Paenarthrobacter nicotinovorans: one gene and its partner. Each later gene encodes a partner of the first gene's protein in a complex. Links are inferred from orthologs where the notes say so. Each region holds a gene or a part of one and is shown on either strand. Other genes may lie near its edges.

What was found.
Region 2: the proteins of JMY29_RS07925 (region 1) and smc are in contact, whole or in part, in a crystal structure (PDB 3ZGX), measured with the Bacillus subtilis proteins. The link is inferred for Paenarthrobacter nicotinovorans from one-to-one orthologs.

The regions. Positions count from the first base shown.
Region 1 is NZ_CP089293.1:1,694,114-1,704,664, reverse strand. The notes cover bases 3,170-6,066. They hold JMY29_RS07925 (segregation and condensation protein A), read right to left. Parts: upstream 5,112-6,066; coding sequence 4,227-5,111; downstream 3,170-4,226. Other genes in these bases: JMY29_RS07920 (ParA family protein), read right to left, coding at 5,118-6,017; scpB (SMC-Scp complex subunit ScpB), read right to left, coding at 3,578-4,234; JMY29_RS07935 (pseudouridine synthase), read right to left, coding at 3,170-3,425. Outside these bases: JMY29_RS07950 (lysophospholipid acyltransferase family protein), read right to left, coding at 1-398; cmk ((d)CMP kinase), read right to left, coding at 388-1,101; JMY29_RS07940 (prephenate dehydrogenase), read right to left, coding at 1,101-2,207; more of JMY29_RS07935, read right to left, coding at 2,211-3,169; JMY29_RS07915 (C4-dicarboxylate transporter DctA), read right to left, coding at 6,272-7,618; JMY29_RS07910 (sensor histidine kinase), read left to right, coding at 7,757-9,403; JMY29_RS07905 (response regulator), read left to right, coding at 9,400-10,113; JMY29_RS07900 (GntR family transcriptional regulator), read left to right, coding at 10,187-10,551. UniProt on the Bacillus subtilis protein: Participates in chromosomal partition during cell division. May act via the formation of a condensin-like complex containing Smc and ScpB that pull DNA away from mid-cell into both cell halves.
Region 2 is NZ_CP089293.1:2,503,739-2,515,496, forward strand. Bases 4,148-8,251 are described here. They hold smc (chromosome segregation protein SMC), read right to left. Parts: upstream 7,927-8,251; coding sequence 4,348-7,926; downstream 4,148-4,347. Other genes in these bases: ftsY (signal recognition particle-docking protein FtsY), read right to left, coding at 4,148-4,327. In the rest of the region: JMY29_RS11705 (P-II family nitrogen regulator), read right to left, coding at 1-214; JMY29_RS11710 (ammonium transporter), read right to left, coding at 211-1,542; JMY29_RS11715 (MFS transporter), read left to right, coding at 1,805-3,025; more of ftsY, read right to left, coding at 3,122-4,147; JMY29_RS11730 (DUF4082 domain-containing protein), read left to right, coding at 8,275-11,758. UniProt on the Bacillus subtilis protein: Required for chromosome condensation and partitioning.

The DNA of each region.
Region 1 (10,551 bases):
CCGTTGCTGATGTTTTCGGCGGCGCCGCTCCCCCGGGTTCCTTCAGGAAGAATCCCGACGCAGCGGCCGTCGTCGAGCAGTTGCTTGCCGATGTGCAGCGCCGTGCGGTCGCCGGTCCGGTCCACTGGAATCTGCCCGGAGCCCCTGAGGACCTTGCCCAGGAATCCTTTGAACATCTCTTTCTTGACCAGGATGTGCATGGGACGCGGCGAAGCGCCGAACATCACCGGTCCGTCCAGAAAGCTGATGTGGTTGGCGGCGAAAACCACCGGGCCGGCAGCGGGCACGTTGGTCTTGCCAGATACCTCGGTCCGGTAAAGGACGTGGTCCAGGAACCAACCCACAGGCCGGCTCCAGAGGCGCGTCCACGCTGCCGGGAGTTGATTGCTAGTCGCCATAGATGACCTTGCTGACGATTGCCAGGGCGGTGTCGACGGTTTCCTCGAAGTTGAGGTCGGAAGAATCTAGCGTCACAACGCCGTCGGCAGCCTGGGTGAAGTTCACCACCGTGGAGTCCTTGGCATCGCGCTGGATCACCTGGGCCGCGAGCTGCTCTTTGCTCTGCGTGCCACCCAACTGGATTCCACGACGCCGGAGCCTGGCTTCCTCACTGGCGGTCAGGAGCATACGGACCTCGGCATTGGGGACGACGACAGTGGTTATGTCCCGCCCTTCCACCACCATGCGGTGGTGGTGCTGGTCGATCAGCTCTCGCTGCCGGCGGATCAATTCGGTGCGTGCGCCGAGGGTTGTCGCCACGGCACTGACGGAGGACGAAATCAGGGGTTCCCGGATCTCATCGGTGATGTCGGTGCCGTCAACGGCCACATATTCCTTGGCAGTACTGGTGCTGACTTCCAAGGGCATGGTTTTGGAGGCATGTTCCACAGCGGCGCCGTCCTGCAGGTCCACTCCTGTTTTGAGGCAGTACCAGGTCAAGGCGCGGTACATCGCACCCGTATCCAGGTAAGCCAGCTTCAAGCGGCGGGCCACTTCCTTGCTGACGCTCGATTTTCCGGAACCCGAAGGGCCGTCGATCGCAATCACCAAGGGCTTGCCGGGGCGGGCGACCGTCTCGGGGCCAAAGAATTCACGTGTCATTACTGGAGTACCCGCCATCCACGGTCGGTCAAAGCTTCAACAAGGAGGTCATGCTTGCTGGGAAGCACGGAGAGCTCCACCATGCCCACGTTCTGACCGGACGAATGGTCGAGCCGAAGGTCTTCAAGGTTCACGCCGATTTCACCGATCTCGGTCAGGAGACGTGCGATCTGGCCTGGCTTGTCGTCCACCAGGATGGTGAGCCACGAGTAGGCCTGCGGTGGTCCGCCGTGTTTGCCTGGAATCCTTGCCTGGCCGGCGTTGCCTTCGCTGATCAGTTGGGCGAGGTCGAGCCTGGCGCCCGGCGCGGACGGTGCTTCCAACGTGCCGATCAGCCGGTTCAGGTCCTCCCGCACACCGTGCAGGATGGACACCACCTTGTCTGCGTTGCCTCCCAGGATCTGCACCCAGAGGGTTGGATCACTGGCGGCAATCCGGGTGGTGTCCCGGAGCCCGTTCCCGGCCAAGGAGAGGGCATGCAGTGGCGTACCCTGCAAGCGGCTGGCCAGCAGGGATGACATGATCTGCGGCAGATGCGACACCAAGGCAACGGCTTCATCGTGCTCGTCCGCGGTGAACTGGGAGACAATCGCCCCAAGATCTCCGGCGAGCGAACGCGCTACCTGGACGGCCGCTGCCGAGGTCTCCTCGGAAGGGCAAACGACCCACGGCATGGACGTGAAGAGTTCCCCCCTTGCTGCAACGGGACCGGACTTCTCGCGCCCGGCCATGGGGTGTGTCCCCACGTACCGGGAGAGATCAACTCCGCGTTCGCGCAGCTGCGCCAGGATGGTTGCCTTGACGCTCGCGATGTCGACGACGACGGCGGACGGGTAGTCCCCCAGCGCTTTTTGCACGACGTCGGCCGTCACGTCAGGCGGGGCAGCAACGACTACCAGTTGGGGTACTTCATCCAGCTCAGACAAAGGACGGCCTGCACCGATGTCCACCGCAACCGCCTGGTTGGTGGGCGAAGGATCGAAAAGAAAGACCGGGACCCCGCGTCCGCGCAGCCCGAGGCCAATGCTGGCCCCCAGCAGGCCTGTACCGAGAACGACGACCGGGCCATCAAGATGGCCCCGGCCGTGCGTACCGAATGCCGACATGCCCTAGAGCCCCACAGATGCCAGGAGGTGTCCGACTTCCTGCCTGCCGAGGTTGCGGATGCTGCCCTGGCGCTGGTCACCCAGGCCGATGGGACCAACCTTGACCCGGACAAGCCGTTCTACCGGGAAGCCGACGGCGTCGAACATGCGGCGCACAATGCGGTTCTTACCGGAGTGGAGGACAACCTCGATCAGGACGTGGCCCGGAGTGGAGTCCACCAGCCGGAAGGAGTCCACTGCTGCTACGCCGTCTTCAAGCTCAACGCCGCTCTTCAGCTTGGCGCCGACTCCTTGCGGGAAGGGGCCACGCACCTGGACCAGGTACGTCTTGGGTACCTCGTAGGAAGGGTGGGTCAGACGGTTGGCGAGCTCGCCGTCGTTCGTCAGCAGAAGCAGTCCTTCGGTGGCGACGTCGAGGCGTCCTACGTGGAACAGGCGTTCGCCCTTGTTCTTGCTGTTCTTGAGGAAGTCGCTGATGCAGGGGCGGCCCTCGGGGTCTTCCATGGTGGAGACAACGCCCTTGGGCTTGTTGAACACCATGTAGACGAGGGTCTCGTCCAGCTGGATACGGATACCGTCCACGTGGATGACTGCCGTTGCAGGGTCCACGCGCATTCCGAGCTCGGTGGTGACCACGCCGTCTACTTCAACGCGGCCTTCGAGGATCATTTCCTCACAGACGCGACGGGAAGCAACTCCGGCCTGGGCCATGACCTTCTGCAGGCGTACGCCGTCGGCATCGTGAAGGTCCGACTGCGGGACCTCTTGGCGGGGCCCGCGGTTGCGGCCCGGCTTGCGCACGGGGCCAAGGTTCTGGCCGAACCGTTCGCTGCCGAAGGCCTTGGAACCGTATTGCCGGGCCGGCTTGGCCTTGGGCTTCAAAGCGCCGGGCGTGCCGGGTGCCTTGCCGAAGCCGGGCTTGTTGGAGCCGGGCTTGCGGAACGGCTTGGCAGGCCGTGCGGCCTGGCCGCGGTCGTAATCGCCGGCCGTTGTGGGGTTGTCGGGATCGAAGGGGGCCGCTTCGCGCGGCTTCGAAGCCTTGAAGGGGCGACCCTCGCCCTGGGTGAAGTTGCGCTTTCCAGCGCCGGCGCTTCCGCCGCGGCCGGAGAAGCCGCCGGCGTTGGAGCGGCCAGTGCCGCCTCCCTTGGCCTCATTGCGTCCGGAGCTGTTGCGCCCCGAACCGTTACGTGGTGAACTCTGGCGTCCCGCCTGTGTCATGACCCGTCCTTGTGTAGTAATGGCCGGCATTGTGTGCTGCAATCAACACTAGCCAGCCGGGCAGACATCGTCTGCCCCTTGTCGCTGTGCACCTATATAAGGTGCCGAAATTCAGTATGAAGTTGTGTCGCACAGCCTGTTGGAGCCCGTGGCTACATCCGGCTTGCGTCGTAGTATTCGTCGATCCCTTCCAAACCCGGAAGGTGCGGCGAGAGCTGTGGCAATTCGGCCACCGATCCAATGCCCATCCGTTCCAGGAAGTACGAGGTTGTCCGATACAGGACAGCCCCGGATTCGGGATCCGTTCCGGAGTCCTCGATCAAGCCCCTCTGCGTAAGGGTCCTGACCACGGAATCGACGTTAACGCCGCGAATGGCGGACACCCGGGCCCTGGAGACCGGTTGCCTGTAAGCAATAACCGCCAGGGTTTCAAGTGCTGCCTGAGTAAGCCTGGTGGTCTGCCCCTCGAGGACGAACCTTCCCACGATGTCGGCGAAATCCGACCGTGAATAGATCCGCCACCCTCCAGCGACGTTCCGCAATTCAAAACCCCGGGGTGCAGTGCTGGCAACGGCAAAGCCGACAGCATCCACGTCCGGGGCTTTAACAGTATAGCCGCTATACTCCCGCCGCAGGTCCTCCAGCAAATCCTCGACGACGGCGACCGTTACGTTGAGTCCGGCGGCCAGCTCTTCGGAGGTTGCCGGCTGGTCGATGACCATGAGCACGGCCTCCAGCGCAGCGCGGGCTCCGCCGGGCAAAGCCTCCAGCTCCGCAAGCCCATCCTGGACCGCTTCTTGTTCACTCATTGATACCTGCCTCGTATTCTTCACTCAGCCTTGAGCTGTCCCATTCGGCGTCGTCGCCGGTCCACCGCACCGTCAGCTCTGCCAGCGGCTCCGGCTGTTCGAATGCGATCACGCGATCCCGGAACATCTCCAGCAACGCCAGGAACCGGGCCACCACCACCAAGGTGGTTTCGGCATCGGCAATCAGCGTCTGGAAGGACAGCGGGGCACCCAGCTTCAGGCGATGGCCGATGATCGCCGCCTGCTCCTTGACGCTCACCGGCGGGGCGTGCAGGTGGCCCAAACCCACCTCTTCCGGAGTCGAGTCCTTGGGCTTGAGCGCTTTGGCCGCCAGTTCACCGAATTGTTCAGGGGTGTGCCGCCACACGAGTTCCGGAAGCAGCGCGGCGAAGTGAGCCTCAAGAGCCACTTGGCGCGGGTACCGCATGGCTTCCTGCTCCAGCGTTTCACCCATGATTCCGGCGATTTGCTTGAAGGCCTTGTACTGCAGCAGACGGGCGAACAAGAGGTCCCTTGCCTCCAGCAAGGCAATGTCCTCGGCATCCTCCACTTCTCCTGCGGGCAGGAGGCGGGCGGCTTTGAGGTCAAGCAGGGTTGCTGCGATCACCAGGAATTCGCTGGCTTCGTCCAGCGCCCAGTCCTCCCCCAGTTCCTGGAGGCGGCGGATGTACTTGATGAACTCATCGGTGACGGTAGCCAAAGCCACTTCGGTGATGTCCAGCTTGTGCTTGGAAATCAGTCCCAGCAGGAGGTCGAAGGGGCCGGTGAAGTTGGCCAGCCGGACCTCAAAGCCCGCTTTGGGAGCTGCGGAGGTATCGGCGTCGGGTGCTTCCCGTTCGGCGATCGCTTCCGATGCCGGGGCGAGTGACGGTGCCACCGTCGGTTACGGCGCGCCGCCGCGCGAAATCAGTTCCTTGGCAAGGCGGCGGTAGGCGTCGGCACCGATGTGGTTGCCGGCGTAGCTCGTGATGGGCTCCGCCGCCACCGTGGCGTCGGCGAATTTGATGGAGCGTTTGATGACGGTCTCGAAGACTTTGTCTCCGAAGGCTTCCACCAGGCGGGAGATGACTTCACGGCTGTGCAGGGTCCGGGCGTCGTACATCGTGGCCAGGACGCCGTCCACCTGCAGGCGCGGGTTGAGGCGGTCCTGGACTTTCTCAATGGTCTCGACAAGCAGGGCCACGGCGCGCAGGGCGAAGAATTCGCAGATCAAAGGGATGATGACGCCGTGGGCTGCCGTGAGCGCGTTGACGGTCAGAAGACCCAAAGAGGGCTGGCAGTCAATGAGCACGACGTCGTAGTCGTCTTCGACGTTCTTGAGGGCGCGGTCAAGGACCTGTTCCCGGGCTACCTCATTGACGAGCTGCACTTCAGCAGCAGAGAGGTCGATGTTGGCAGGAAGGAGATCCACGCCCTCCACCCCGGTCTGCTGGATGGCGTCACGGATATTGACCTTGCGGTCCATCAGGACGTTGTAGACAGTGAGGTCGAGTTCATGCGGATTGGCGCCCAGGCCTGCCGACAAAGCGCCCTGGGGGTCAAAGTCCACCAACAGGACCCGCCGGCCGTACTCTGCGAGCGCTGCTGCAAGGTTGATGGTGGACGTCGTTTTACCGACCCCACCCTTCTGATTGACCATGGCGATGACTCGCGCCGGCCCGTGGGAGGCAAGGGGTGCAGGTTCCGGGAATTCGCGGTAAGGGCGGCCCGTAGGCCCCATGACGGCGTCTTCCAGATCGAGCTCGGTGCCTTCCAGCGTAGCTGTTCCCCGTTCGATGCTCACGTATCTAACCACTCTTTCGACGACGATCTTCCCTGCCGCTGTACCCCCGGCTGCAGCGCTACTACCCCCTTAGGCTACATGTCCCGACACGGTAATCCGGGGAACTTGACTTTGTCCGTTGTTTGAGCCTTGACCCTCTAGTTGAGGTCGAAGGTTGGGATCCGGGAGCCTGGCCGGGTATTGGAAAACGCCGAAGGCCGGCACCTGGATGGTGCCGGCCTTCGGCGTTGCTGTTCTGTTCCGGGACTTGGCTGTTAGACGACAGCCTTGCCGCGGGTTTCGGCTTCGGCGACAACCACGTCTTCTTCGCCATGGGCCATCATCGTCTGCTCGTCGAAGGGCTCGCTTCCGGAGAGGACCCGCTCGACCTGGCCGTTGTCGATTTCCTTGACCCAGGTACCGATGAGGACGGTGGCCACAGCGTTGCCGGTGAAGTTGGTCAGAGCGCGGGCCTCCGACATGAAGCGGTCGATGCCAACGATCATGCCTACCCCGCCCAGGAGTTCGGGCTTGTGCGCCTGGAGACCGGCCGCCAGGGTCGCCAGTCCGGCACCCGTCACGCCTGCGGCTCCCTTGGAGGCAATGATCATGAAGACCAGCAGCGAGATCTGCGCACCGAGGTCAAGCGGCGTACCCATGGCGTTGGCCACGAAGAGGGAGGCCATGGTCAAGTAGATGGCCGTGCCGTCCAGGTTGAAGGAGTAGCCCGTGGGAACGGTGACGCCAACGACCGGCTTGGAAACACCCAGGTGTTCCATCTTGGCGATGAGGCGGGGAAGAGCCGCTTCGGAGGACGACGTGGAGAAGATCAACAGGTATTCGCGGGCCAGGTACTTCATGAGGCGGAAGATGTTCACGCCGGCCACGGCGCGGAGCAACGTACCGAGGATCACCACAATGAACAGGGCGCAGGTGATGTAGAAGGCCAGCATCAGGGTGAACATGCTCAGGATGGCCTGGGCACCCGTCGCACCGACGACGGCGGCAATCGCACCGAACGCACCTACCGGGGCCAGCCACATGATCATGATGAGGATGCGGAACACGAGTCGCTGACCGTGGCCGATGGCATTGAGGATGGGCTGGCCTTGCTTGCCCATCTTCTGCAGCGCGAAGCCGACCAGGATTGCAGCAAGCAGGGTGGGCAGGACGGGGATGTCGCCCGGAATGATGCCGAGGAGGAAGTCAACGGTGCTGTCCGTCGCCGCCTTCTTGTTGGGATCGTACGGCGTCAGCTTGAGTCCCTCACCCGGGTGGATGAGGTTGCCGACCACCAAGCCGATGGCGAGCGCGAACGTCGACATCGCCACGAAGTACCCCAAAGCGAGCCCGCCGACCTTGCCGACGGTTGCGGCCTTGGCGATGGAGCCGATGCCAAGGACAATGGTGCAGAAGATCACGGGGGCGATCATCATCTTGATGAGTTTGATGAAGCCATCACCCAGCGGTTTGAGTGACTTTCCGACCTCAGGGAACATCAGGCCGACGACAGCGCCAAGCACTACGGCCAGGATGACCGCGATGTACAGGTAGTGCGACTTGTCGAGCCCCTTGCGTCCACTTTTGGCAGCTACTGCCGACTCTCCTCGTTGAGAGGTCATGGGATTCTCCTTCTGGATACTGTGTAAGGCGCTGCGGTCCTGCACTGATGTCCAATCCGCTGCCCTTGTGTGATATCCATCATTGAGCCGCTGGTGACATACATCACCGTTGCGGTCATATTGGTCATGGAGGTCCATGTGTTTCACAGCTGGAGCATTGCCCGGCGGTTGTTTGTTGCGAACTTGCTGTTCGTCCTGGTGATGACGGCGGTCTTCGGGACCTTTTCGGTGCTGGAAGCCAGGGACCGGGCGTATGACAACGCCGGCGGGCGGATGCTTGCCCTGTCCACGTCGATTGCCAACAACCCCCTCGTGCTGGAGGCGGCCGCCACTGCCAACCCGTCAGAGACGCTCCAGCCGTATGCCCTGAAGGTCATGCACGATGCCGATGCGGACTTCATTACGATCATGGCTCCGGACCGGACGCGGTGGACCCATCCCCGGGCCGAAGAGCTGGGCAAGCCTTACATCGGGACGATCGAGCCTGCCCTGCGCGGAGAGACCTTCACTGAAGTCACTGCGGGAACGCTGGGGCCTTCGGTCCGTACCATTGCACCGGTCAGGGCACCGGACGGATCCATCAAGGCTTTGGTTGCCGCAGGGGTCACGGTCCGCACGGTGGACACCGACGTTGCCGAGCGGTTGGGCGTCATTGGCAGCATTGCCTTGGTGGTGCTGGCATTCGGGTCTTTTGCTGCCTGGCTGCTGGGCCGCTACCTCCGCTCGGTCACCCGCGGTTGGGGGCCGGAACAGCTGGCACAGCTCTTCGCCTACTACGAATCGGTCCTGCACTCAGTACGCGAGGGCCTGATTCTCATCGACACCCACGGCAAGGCCGTGATGTACAACGACCAGGCAGCCGAACTCCTGGGTTTGGAGCCTTCCGACGCCGACAGGTCACCAACGGCGGCGCCAAAGCTGGCGGAGCTGCCGATCGACGGCAGCCTGCGGGCACTGTTCGAATCCGGCAGGGCCGCCCATGACGAAATCCACCTCACCGGCTCCCGCATCCTGGTGATCAACCAGGCTCCGGCGGTCGGACCGGTTCCCGCGCGCAGCCGCCAGAAACCGGCGGTGTATGGGACAGTGGCCACCATCAGGGACCGCACGGAAATCGAATCCCTGGGCACGGAGCTGCAGACCATGAAAACCCTCTCCGATGCTCTGCGCGCCCAGACCCACGAACACGCCAACCGCCTCCACATGATCGTCTCCTTGCTGGAACTGGGCCGGACACCGCAGGCCCTGGACTTCGCCACCAAGGACCTGGAACTCAGCCAACAACTCACCGATGACATGGTGGCCTCGGTGGATGAACCCGTCATGAGCGCTCTGGTGATGGGCAAGGCCGCCGAAGCTCATGAGCGCGGCGTGGAACTGATTGTCCGGACATCAGGGAGTGGCGGTGTCCGGGGGCTGGAAATCCAGGACCTCGTCACCATCCTGGGTAACCTGCTGGACAATGCGATCGATGCCGCGGCAGCCGGGGATTTCCCCCGCCAAGTGGAAATGGACGTGGACGCCGGTCCTGCCGCTGTCGAATTCACCGTGCGCGATTCGGGCGCCGGCATCGACCCTGAATCGATCGACGACGTCCTGCAGTACGGATTCAGCACCAAGTCGTCGGAGGGAAACTCCCGTGGAGCGCACGGCCGGGGGGTGGGTCTTGCCCTGGTGCGGCAGGCCGTCCAGCGGCTGAACGGTACGATGACCATCAGCAATCCCGGCGGTGCACAGTTCCATGTTGTGCTGCCTTCGCCGGTTCCCGAGGAAGAGAAGGCATGACAGACATCCGCGTCCTGGTTGTAGAGGACGAGCCGATCGCTTCGGATGCCCACTCCGTCTACATCGGCCGCCTGGACGGATTCACCCTGGTGGGAACAGCGCCAGACGGACAATCGGCCCTCCGCATCCTGGGTGAGTTCGCAGCATCAGGCTCCCCCGTGGATCTGGTCCTGCTGGACATGAACCTCCCGGACTTGCATGGGCTGGACGTCGCCCGCCGCATGCGCTCAGCAGGTGTCTTCGCCGACATCATCGCCATCACGGCCGTCCGTGAACTGAACATTGTCCGCAGTGCCGTATCCATCGGCGTCGTGCAGTACCTCATTAAACCGTTCACGTACGCCACCTTCGCGGACAAGCTGCGCAGCTATCGGACATTCCGCGAACAGTTGGCGGGTTCACTGTCCGGGATTTCCAAAGCCGGCGCGTCACAGAGCGACGTTGACCAGGCGTTCGCGAGCCTCCGTGCCCCGACGGAACTGCCGCTGCCCAAGGGTCTGTCCGGGTCCACGCTCGAAGCGGTCAAGGAACTGGTGCGGGGGCGCGAGGATCCCATTTCCGCGAGTGAAGTCATGGACGCGCTGGGAATGTCCAGGGTGACCGCCCGCAGGTATCTGGAGTACTTGGCCGACGCCGGAACGGTCACCCGGGCACCGCGGTACGGCACTCCTGGCCGACCGGAGAACGAGTATGGCTGGAACCGCAATTGAATGAATGTATACAAAGCATCGCTCTATAGCCCTATTGCTGGCGTAGCTCGTCCTCAATGTATACACTGAGGTCATGCGCGCCAGTGATCGGGCTTACAGGGCCCTCCGGGAAGACATTCTCGAGTGGCGCCTCCGCCCCGGCACCGTCCTCGCTGAGGTCGAGCAGTCCGAACGCCTTGGGGTCTCGCGCACTCCCGTCAGGGAAGCGCTGGGGCGACTCACCGCGGAAGGTCTGACGACGGCGGCGGGCGGCCGCGGCGTCGTCGTCACCGATATCTCGCTGGACAGCATCGACGAACTGTTCGAACTGCGCGAAACCCTGGAGGTAAGGGCCGCTTCCCTCGCCGCGCAACGCGGCGAACCCGGAGTGTTCGCGGAACTGCACGCAGAACTGCTGCTGGCTCCCACGCTGCTGGGCGACGACGATCCCGCCAGGCA
Region 2 (11,758 bases), 810 kb from region 1 along the record:
CGTCCGCCTGTTCGTCGGTCGCGAGAACCTCGATCCGGATCTTGGGCAGCAGGTCCACGTTGTACTCAGCTCCGCGGTATACCTCGGTATAGCCGCGCTGCCGGCCATAACCACTGGCCGCGCTGACCGTCAGGCCCTGGACTCCGTAGGCTTCGAGGCCTTCACGGACCGCTTCAAGCTTTTCGGGACGAACGATCGCTGTGATGAGCTTCATGCCTGGACACTCTCCTTGCCCTCTGCGGGTGCCTTGGTTGCGGTGCTTTCCGACTTGCCGGTCATGGCCTCGTGCAGCGGCTGGAAGCTGCCACCGTGGCCGTTGACGCCGAACTCGTAGGCCGTCTCAGCGTGAAGGCTGAGATCGACGCCGACGCTCTCCTGTTCGGTGGAGACCCGGAAGCCCATGGTCTTGTGGATGGCGAAGGCGATGATGGCGGTCATGATGGCCGAGAAGACAATGGCTACACCGGCTGCTGCGAGCTGTGCCCACAGTTGGGTGAAACCGCCACCGTAGAACAGGCCGCCGGCCGTGACGCCTTCGCTCGGAGTCGCGATGAAGCCGATTGCCACGGTACCGATGATGCCGGACACCAAGTGCACGCCGACCACATCAAGGGAGTCATCGAAGCCCCAGCGGAACTTCAGGCCTACGGCAAGGGCGGAGGCAACACCGGCAACCACACCGAGGCCGAGGGCACCTACGGGGCTCACGTTTGCACATGCCGGAGTGATGGCAACCAGGCCGGCAACCACACCGGATGCTGCGCCGAGCGAGGTCGGGTGGCCATCGCGGATCCGTTCGGTGACGAGCCAACCAATCATGGCAGCGGCAGGAGCGGCGAGGGTGTTGATCCAGATCAGGCCGGCCTGCTCAGCCGAGGCTGCTGCACCGCCGTTGAAGCCGAACCAGCCGAACCACAGGATTGCCGCACCCAGCATGACGAACGGGATGTTGTGCGGGCGGTGGTTCGGATCCTTGCCGAAGCCCCGACGGTTGCCAATGATGAGGACGAGAACAAGCGCAGCAACACCGGCATTGATGTGCACCACTGTGCCGCCGGCGAAGTCGATGGCCGGGCCAAGAGCCTTTCCGATCTCGCCTTCAGGACCAAACAGTCCTCCACCCCACACCATGTAGGCCAAGGGGGCGTAGACGAGCGTGACCCAGACGGGCACGAAGAGGCTCCAGGCGCCAAACTTGGCGCGGTCCGCAATCGCACCACTGATGAGGGCCACCGTGATGATGGCGAAGGTTGCAGCGTAGCCGACCTTGATCAGACCGTCGGGTGTACTGATACCTTCGAGGCCGAAGGTGGCGAACGGGTTTCCGACGATTTCCAGGAATCCTTCGCCGGAGCTCATTGACGAGCCCCACAGCACCCATACAACACCGACGATACCGATGGAGATGAAGCTCATCATCATCATGTTCAGGGCTGCTTTGGCGCGTGTCATGCCGCCGTAGAAAAATGCCAGACCAGGTGTCATGAACAGCACAAGCGCCGCCGCCACCATGACCCATACGTGACCTGCGGTAAGTTCCATGGTGCACGTTCCTCTCTTGCTAGATCTGCGGTTCAACCGCTGTCCTGACGCCTTTTGCGTCCTGCTTAAGAGTTTTGTGCCGCCGTGTTTCACCTGCGCTGGATTTATATTGCGGGCCGGTTACAACAACCTCCCCAACGTAAATGGTGCATATCTCCGATGTTACGGATATGTTTCAGGCGTCAGACTTCACAGGAATTGCCCAGCTCAACCCCGTCGCAGCGCAGAAGTGCCAAAAACCCACCAGAAGGACCAGCCCCGAATGACCCAGTCGTCCCGATCCACCAAAGTTCCAAGGATCCGGCAGGAAAAGGCGCCCTTGCCTCGGGACATCAAGGTGATGTTGGCTGCCGCCTTCCTGATCGCCTTGGGATTCGGGCTGGTCGCTCCCGTTCTGCCGCAATTCGCCACGACCTTCGACGTTGGTGCCACCGCGGCTGCCGTGATCGTGAGCATCTTCGCTTTCATGCGGCTGGTCTTCGCACCGGCGGGCGGGGCCTTAATCGGACGGTTCGGGGAACGGAACGTGTACGTCTCCGGCCTTTTGATCGTTGCCGTTTCCACTGCGGCCTGCGCGTTTGCCCAGGACTACTGGCAGCTGCTGATCTTCCGCGGACTCGGCGGGGCCGGCTCGGTGATGTTTACCGTTGCGGCCATGGGTCTGCTCATCCGGCTCGCACCGCCGGAACGGCGTGGCAGGGTATCCGGCGCCTATGCTTCGGCGTTCCTGATTGGCAGCGTCCTAGGGCCGGTGGTGGGTGGCTTGCTGGCAGGTTTCGGGCTGAGGGTTCCCTTCCTGGCCTATGCCGGAGCGCTCCTTGTTGCTGCCCTGGTGGTCCGGACAATGCTCCGAGGTGACGGCAATGCCGCCCAGGAGGCGGGACCGGCACCCGCAATGGCTTTGAAAGAGGCGCTGTCCGACTCCGCCTACCGCGCCGCGGTTTTTTCCAGCTTCGGCAACGGCTGGGTGACGTTCGGCGTCCGCATGGCTACCATTCCGCTCTTTGCTGTGGCCGTCCTGGATTCACGTCCGGAAACCGCTGCGTGGGCACTGGCCGTGTTCGCCGTCGGAAATGCCCTTGCCCTGACGTTCTCCGGCCGCCTGGCAGATGCCTGGGGACGAAAACGCCTGCTGATCCCGGGCCTGGTCATCACTGGACTGGCCACAGGGCTCATCGGCCTCACCACGGATCTGGCTGCCTTCTTCATCGCCTCCGCCATAGCAGGCTTCGGCTCCGGCTTGCTGGGGCCGGCGCAGCAGGCCGCCGTCGCCGATGTCATTGGAAGGGGACGCTCGGGCGGCAAGGTGCTTGCCGTCTTCCAGATGGCTGCCGATACTGGCGCAATCATCGGCCCGGTGGTTGCCGGCCTGATCGCCGACCGCTTGGGCTATGGCTGGGCGTTCGGCCTGACGGGTGCGGTGCTGTTGCTCACCGCGGCAGCGTGGCTGCCCGCAAGGGAACCCCTTACACCCAGGAACTGACCGGCGGCCGAGGTTGCCCGGTTTCGAGTCAACCACTGCTGCCGGCCAGTCCAGTGGGAGTTCTGTTTGGCTGGAGCTCTTCAGCTATTTCGCTGTTTAGTTGAGCAGTGCGTCAACGAAACTTTCCGCTTCGAAGGGTGCAAGGTCGTCCGGGCCTTCACCCAGGCCGATCAGCTTCACCGGAACGCCGAGGGACTTCTGGATGGCGACAACGATGCCGCCCTTGGCCGTGCCGTCGAGCTTGGTCAGCACGATGCCGGTGATGTTGACCACTTCAGCAAAAACCCGTGCCTGGTTGAGTCCGTTCTGGCCGGTAGTGGCGTCCAGTACCAGCAGGACCTCGTCCACCTCCGCCAGCTTCTCGATGACCCGCTTCACCTTGCCCAGCTCATCCATGAGGCCGGTCTTGTTTTGCAGGCGTCCTGCCGTGTCCACCATGACAACATCGACCTCCTGGTCGATGCCTGCCTTCACGGCCTCGTAGGCAACCGAGGCAGGGTCCGCGCCGTCGATGTCGGACTTGACCGTGGGCACACCCACGCGCTGTCCCCACGTGGCCAACTGCTCAGCCGCGGCGGCACGGAAGGTGTCAGCAGCACCAAGCAGCACGTCCTTGTCTTCGGCCACCAGGACACGCGCCAGCTTGCCCACGGTGGTGGTCTTGCCGACGCCGTTCACACCGACAACAAGCACGACGGCGGGACGGTCGCCTTTGCGTTCGACGTTCAGTGAACGGTCCATCCCGGGATCAACCAGCTTGATGAGCTCTTCCCTGAGCATCGCCTTGACGTCTTCGGGGCTGCGGGTGCCCAGGACTTTGACACGCTCACGCAATGCATCAACCAACTGCATGGTGGGCTCGGTGCCGAGATCGGCCAGGAGAAGGGTTTCCTCCACCTCATCCCAGACGTTCTCGTCGATCTTGTCGCCGGACAGCAAGGCCAGCAGGCCCTTGCCGAGGATGTTGTTGGACTTGACCAGGCGGGCGCGCAGGCGGGTCAGGCGCCCTTCGACCGGCGCCGGGGTGTCGATGGCGATGGTTTCGAGCCCTGCGGCGTCGTCCGGAACATCCGTGCCTTCGACTGTTCCGTCAAAGGTCGGGGCCGGTGCCTTAGCCGCATCCGGGCGGTCCTCCACAAGGGTTCCGCCGCCTGCTGCCGACGACTGCAAAGGATCGTTCGCATCTCGCGTTCCGGGGTATTTTGCGCCCGATTTGCGGGCCTTCATCAATACCGGCACGAGTCCGCCGACCACTACGAGCGCAGCGAGAATGGACAGAATTATGGGTAGGAAATCGTTCACTCCCCTACCTTCTCATAAAGCTAAGCCCCGGCACCGAGCCTCTGGCTGATGACGGTTGACACGCCATCACCGCGCATCGTCACACCGTAGAGGGCATCGGCCACTTCCATGGTGCGCTTTTGGTGGGTGATCACGATGAGCTGGCTGGACTCCCGCAATTCTTCAAAGATGGTGATGAGCCGGCCCAGGTTGGTGTCATCCAGCGCCGCTTCGACTTCGTCCATGACATAGAACGGTGAAGGCCTCGCCTTGAAGATGGCAACCAGCAGTGCGACAGCAGTCAGGGAGCGCTCACCACCTGAAAGCAGTGAAAGCCTCTTGATCTTCTTCCCGGCGGGACGGGCCTCTACCTCGATGCCCGTGGTCAACATGTCATCCGGATCAGTAAGAACCAGCTTTCCCTCGCCACCGGGGAAGAGCCTGGCAAAGACGTGGTCGAACTGGGCTGAGGTGTCCGCGAAAGCTTCCGTGAAGACCTGCTGGACGCGTTTGTCCACCTCTTTGATGATGTCCAGCAGGTCTTTCCGGCTGGACTTGAGATCTTCCAACTGCGAGCTCAGGAACTGGTGCCGCTCTTCCAGGGCTGCAAACTCCTCGAGCGCCAGCGGGTTCACTTTGCCCAGGGCTGCCAGCTCGCGCTCGGCCTTCTTCAGCCGCTTCTCCTGCTCCGCCCGGACAAAGGGAACACCTTCCACCACAGGTTCGCCGTTTTCGTCGACGGGGGCCCGCAGTTCGGCCCATTTGTCCGTGGTGGATCCGGCGGGAAGCGGAACCGGCCGGTCCGGGCCGTAGTCGGCAATGAGCTGCTCAGCGGAAAGTCCCAGTTCCTCGATTGCCCGGCTTTCCAAGGCCTCGATCCGCAGCCGCTGTTGTGTCCGTGCCATCTCATCCCGATGCACCGAATCGGTCAGTTCGGCAAGCTCGCGTGCCAGGGCCTCGTTGCCCGAGCGGACGTCCGAAAGCTCTTTTTCAAGGAGTTCGCGTTTCTGCTCGGCCTGGTCCCGTTCATCGGCAGCCACCTCCACCGAGACGTCCACGTAGCGCAGAGTCTGTTCGACCGCCGAAACAACAGCGGCAGCACGCTGGGCCTGTGCCCTGCGACGCTGGGCCCGTCGTGCAGCCTCCTCACGCGCACGGCGTTCGGTGGCTGCAGCCCGCTCCAGGGAGGCAGCCCGGTTGCTGACCGCGCCAAGTTGCTCTTCGGCAGTGCGAAGCGCCAGCCGGGCTTCCGTCTCCAGGGCGCGGGCCGTCCTCGCCTCAGCGGCAAGTTCATCCCGCTGGTCGGTGGAGGGTTCCTCGTCAGGGACTTCCTGGGCGGCAGCAAGGCGCTCGGCAGCAACTTCCAGATCCAGCTGCGCCTCCGCAATATTTGCTTCAGCCTTGGCCATGGAGGCCGCCAGACGATCGCTTTCGCCCACTGCGCTGCGCAGAACAGAATTCAGGTGGCCCAGGCGTTCGGCGACAGCAGCAAGCCGCGCGTCGGACTCATGCAGTCTTTCCAGTGCGGCATCGGCACGGTCCTGCGCTTCGGCGCGGCGGGCCTGGGCCCCGGCGAGGGCGAAACGGCCACGCTCCAGCCGGGCGGTGACCTCATGAAGGCGGGCATCGGCGTCGTCCACTGCGGCCTGGACTTCAAGAAGCGATGGTGCGGTGGCTGAGCCGCCAAGGACGGTCACGGCGGTAAAAACGTCACCGTCGGTGGTGACTGCCTTCACTTCAGGGTAGTCCGCGACCAGCGCCGCCGCCGTGCGGAGGTCATCGACCACGACGGTATTGGCCAGGAGTCCGAGGGCACCGTGGCCCGCCGGGTCGGCTATTTTTACGACGTCGACAGCCCGGCGGCATCCCGCAGGCAGTTCGACGGCGGTCCGGGCGTCGCCTTCTTCGGCGAAACCGCCGGCCAAGAGCAACGCCGCACGACCGGCGTCGTCCTTCTTCAACAGACCCAAGGCCGCAACGGCGGCGTCGGCACCGGCAACCACCAGGGCATCCGAGGCGCTGCCCAGGGCCGCGGCAATGGCGGCCTCGCAGCCGGGCTCGATGCTGATCAAACCCGCCAGCGGACCGAGTACTCCTTCGGTCGTCAGCAGGTGCCCGGAGCCATCTTTGCGGTTGAGTCCGAGCTGAAGCGCATCCCGCCGGGCCGTCAGGGCGTCCCGCTCACGGACTGCCTCCCGCTCGGAAGCCTTGAGTTCCTCAATTTCAGCAAGTACTCCGTCCAGCGCCGCGCTTGCTTCCTCGTATTCGGCATCCAGGCTTTCCTCGCCGTCCTCGACGCCGGCTACTTGCGCTTCAAGGGCGGCGAACTCGCTTTGCGCCTTTCTACGCCGCTCATCTCCGGCCCCCTGCGACTCCCGCAACCTGCCGCGCTCGGCCTCGGCTGCCTCTGCCCGGGACCGTGCGGCAGCAAGCTGGCCGGCGAGACGGGCAAGCCCCTCGCGGCGGTCGGCTGCAGCTCGCAACATGACTGTGAGGCGTTTGTCTTCGGCGGCTGCGAGTGCTTCGGCTGCGTCCTTGGCGACGGTGGCTTCAAGCAGTGCGGCCTGTTTTGCCAGGATGTCGTGTTCCAGGGCTGCTTGTTCCTCGCGGACCCTGGCGGCCTGGCGCTCGAGGTGTTCCGGATCGCGCCCCGATTCGGGTGCGGTTTCGGAGGAGCCCAGCAGGCGCCGCCGTTCAGCGGCCAGCGAACCCAGCGAACGCAGACGCTCCCTGCCGGCGGAGAGCTGGTACCAGGTATCGCGGGCGGCGTTGAGGCGGGGAGTTGCTTCTGCGGCGTGCTGTTCCAGCTCTGCTTGCCGTCGCCGTCCCACGCCCAGCCCGGCTTCGACTACCTGGCGGCGTTCCTTGAGCGCGGCTTCGTCGGCGACGTCCTGTTCCAGGGTGGTTGTCAGTTGTACGAGGTCGTCGGCAAGGAGACGGGCGCGGGCGTCGCGTACGTCGAACTGGACGGTTTGTGCGCGGCGGGCGATTTCGGCCTGTTTCCCCAAGGGGGTCAGTTGTCGACGGATTTCGGCGGTGAGGTCACTGAGCCGTGCCAGGTTGGCCTGCATGGCCTCCAGCTTGCGCACTGTTTTTTCTTTGCGCCGCCGGTGCTTGAGGATGCCCGCGGCTTCTTCGATGAAGCCCCGGCGGTCTTCGGGCGTAGCGTGCAGCACGCGGTCCAGCTGGCCTTGGCCAACGATCACGTGCATTTCCCGGCCGAGACCGGAATCCGAGAGGAGTTCCTGGATGTCCAGCAGCCGGCACGGCGCACCGTTGATGGCGTATTCGGAACCACCGGTGCGAAAGAGGGTGCGGGAAATGGTTACTTCGCTGTACTCGATGGGAAGCGCGTTGTCCGCGTTGTCGATGGTCAACGACACATGGGCCCGGCCAAGTGGCGGGCGGCCCGAGGTTCCGGCGAAGATGACGTCTTCCATTTTTCCGCCGCGCAGTGTTTTTGCGCCCTGCTCGCCCATGACCCAGGCCAGCGCATCCACCACGTTGGATTTGCCGGATCCATTGGGACCGACGACGGCAGTGACGCCGGGCTCGAAGTCGAACGTCGTGGCCGACGCAAACGACTTGAATCCGCGGACGGTCAAACTTTTCAAATGCAAGGCGCTTCGGTTCTCCTGGGTGGCCCGGGTGTTTGTGTCCCCCTAAATCTACTGCCGTTTACGTGAAATCCGCGGATCTGCAGCGGGAAAGCCTTGCGGCAGGGATGCCGCACCCCTACACTCCTGCCAAGGGTTACTTGGTGGATTCGTTCCGGTGATCCGGCCTCGGCTTGAACTTCTGTTCGGCTTTGGCTGGATCCGGTCCCGTAGTAGGAACGCCTGTCCACAAGGCACCGTGGTTTCAATAACTGAAGATCTTGGTTTGACCCTGGCTGGGGAGCGGCAAGCAGGGGCTGCGTGAAGACGCAGACCCGTCGTAGCAATTGGCGTACCACTCCAGGAGTTCTCATGCCCGGTCCTTCAGTAACCCCACCTCAGCGGGCCCTCAAGGGGCTGCTCTTCACTTTGGTGCTGGCAATGGTGGCAGCGTTGCTGCCCCTGACCGCCCCCGCGGCTGTGGCGGCAGGCCCCTGCGACCCCATAGTGAACGCTGTGGCGTGTGAGAATTCCAAACCGGGCAGCCCGCCCTCGGAATGGGACATTGACGGGGCCGGGGATGACACAATCCAGGGTTTCTCCACCGAGATCAGCGTCAACGCCGGACAACCCATCCGCTTCAAGATCGACACGAAGGCCCCCAGCTACACCATCGCGATCTACCGCACGGGCTGGTATGGAGGCAACGGTGCACGGAAGATTGCCGACGTCACTCCATCGGTCCTGCGCCAGACGCAGCCCGCATGCAGGAACGATCTGACGACCGAACTCTATGACTGCGGTACCTGGGCTGTTTCGGCCACCTGGCAGGTACCTGCGACCGCGGTCTCAGGGGTCTATATCGCCCTTCTCACTCGACCGGATACGGGCGGCCAGAGCCACATCACCTTCATCGTCAGGAACGACGGAAACCGTTCATCGATCGTTTTCCAAACAGCGGACCAGACCTGGCAGGCCTACAACACGTATGGCGGCGCCGACTTCTACCAGGGGGCCGTCAACGGGCGCGCCTACAAAGTGAGCTACAACCGCCCCGTGAACACCCGGGGCGGCATCGGAGGCCGGGACTTCTACTTCGCCAACGAATATCCGATGGTGCGGTTCCTGGAACAAAACGGCTATGACGTCAGCTACGTCAGCGGCCTTGACGTTGACCGCAATGGTGCGGAGCTGCTGAACCACAAGGTATTTCTTTCCGTCGGCCACGACGAATACTGGTCCGGCCCCCAAAGGGCCAATGTTACTGCGGCCCGCGACGCGGGCGTCAACCTCCAGTTCCTTTCGGGCAATGAAATGTACTGGCGTACGCGGTTCGAGCCCTCCTCCGTGGACGGCGCCGCGGGCCGCACCTTGACCTGCTACAAGGAGACGTGGAGCAACGGAAAGATCGACCCCACCAGCCAATGGACCGGAACATGGCGGGATCCGCGCTACGCATCCCAGGCCAATGGCGGTGGTCTGCCCGAAAACGGATTGACGGGCACGCTGTATATGTCCAACTACACCGACCTTCCAGTGACGGTGTCAGCCGCTGAAGGAAAGTCGCGGTTGTGGCGCAATACCTCACTGGCTTCCCTGCCCGCAGGTGCCACTGCTGCCTTGGCGCCGCACACAGTGGGCTATGAATCCGACGAGGACCTCGATAACGGTTTCCGGCCGTCAGGTCTGATCCAGCTGTCCACAACAGTCGGCAGCGTCAGCGAGTACCTCCAGGATTACGGAAATACGGTCAAGCCCGGCACAACCACGCATCACATCACCCTGTACCGGGCGGCCAGCGGGGCTCTTGTCTTCTCGGCCGGCAGCGTCCAGTGGACCTGGGGCCTGGATCAGGAGCACGACGGCGACGGCGCCGCTGCCGATATGCGCATGCGGCAGGCTCAAGTGAACTTGTTTGCGGACATGGGCGTTCAGCCGGCAACCCGCGCGGCCGGGCTTGTTGCTGCGAGCGCGAGCTCGGATCTGACCGGCCCCACGGCGACCATCACCGCTCCAGCCAACGGCGCAACCATCGCGCACGGAAGCAGCGTGACGGTCACCGGAACTGCCACGGACACCGGCGGTGTTGTGGCCGGCGTCGAGGTTTCCACCGACGGCGGTACTACCTGGCACCCGGCCCAGGGCAAGGCTTCCTGGACCTACACCTACATCCAGAAGGGCCTGGACACCGCCGCGATCCAGGTTCGGGCCGTGGATGACAGCGCCAACATCGGAGCCGTGGCTACGAGGAACCTTGGCCTCACCGGACCCTACAGCGTCTTTGGCCAAACTGTCCCTGCCATCACCGACTCCGGAGACGGCGGAGCCTACGAAATGGGCCTGCGGTTCACGCCCTCAGTGAATGGCTTCGTGACGGGGGTCCGGTTCTACAAGAGCTCGGCCAATACCGGAACCCACACGGGTTCGTTGTGGAGCTCCACCGGCACCCGCCTGGCTACCGCCACTTTTGCCAATGAAACCGCCTCGGGCTGGCAGAGCGTGCTGTTCAGCCAGCCGGTAGCCGTTTCCGCGGGCCAAAAGTACACGGTCTCGTACTGGGCACCCAGGGGGCACTATGCCACCAAGGACTACCAGTGGGCGAGCTTTGGATTCAATGATCCGCCGTTGAAGGTCACCGGTGGTTTCGGGGCGGAGCCTGCGGGCGTGTACAACACCTCGCAAGGCTTCCCGACCACCAGTTTCAACGGTGGCAACTACTTCGTTGATGCAGTTTTCAGCACCGTGGATACTTCGCCGCTGACGGTGTCCGGGCAGTCCCCCATTCCGTCATCGTCCAGCGTCCCCGTGACCACCAAGGTCAGCGCCTCCTTCTCCAAGCCAGTGACCCCAGCCAGCGTCCAGCTGGTCCTGAAGTCTTCTGCCGGAACGGTAACGGGCACTACGAGCTATGACGCGACCACGCGCAAGGCAACGTTCACTCCGGCATCCCAGCTGGCCTTCAGCACCGTGTACACGGCAACGTTGTCAGGCACTGACAGCACGGGAGGCCAGGTCACCTCGGGCGGCACGTGGACCTTCACCACCGCTGCCACGGCGTCCGTGCCGGGATCGTGCCCGTGCAGCCTCTATGACGACTCCGTCACTCCCGGCATCGCGGAAATCCAGGACGGAGTCCCGCTGACCTTGGGAGTACGGTTCACCAGTGTCTCCGCCGGTCAGGTGACCGGGGTCCGCTTCTACAAGTCAGCCGGCAACACCGGCACCCATACAGGCGCGCTCTACACAGCGGGCGGGCAGCAGCTGGCAACGGTCACCTTTGCCAATGAGAGCAGTTCCGGGTGGCAGACGGCCATGTTCAGCCAGCCGGTCCAAATGGCTGCCAATACCGAGTACATAGCTAGCTACAAGTCAACCACGGGCGCATATTCGGCAACCGCCAATGGCTTTGGGGCCGGACTGAGCGTTGGACCGTTGCGGACTGTGTCGGACGCGGGGGCCTACAGCTACAGCGGGGACTTCCCTGCTTCGAGGTCCTCCACCAGTTACCTGGTGGACGTAGTGGTGGTGGTCTCGGCGCCTCCGTTCACCGTTGGTGGCCACTCCCCCATTCCGAACGCCTCGAGCGTTCCGCTCAACACAACGGTCAGCGCGGTTCTTTCGGAAGCAGCCGTGTCCTCAAGCGTCGCTCTGTCACTCAAGACGGCCGCAGGTGCCGCCGTTGCCGGGACCACTGTCTATGACAGCAACACCCGCAAGGTGACCTTCACGCCCTCGGCACCTTTGGCGGCGGCTACTTCCTACACGGCCACCGTGACTGCTACGGCTGTTTCCGGACAACCAATGTCATCCGGTGGGACGTGGCAGTTCACCACAGTACAGGCCGCGGGCACACCCG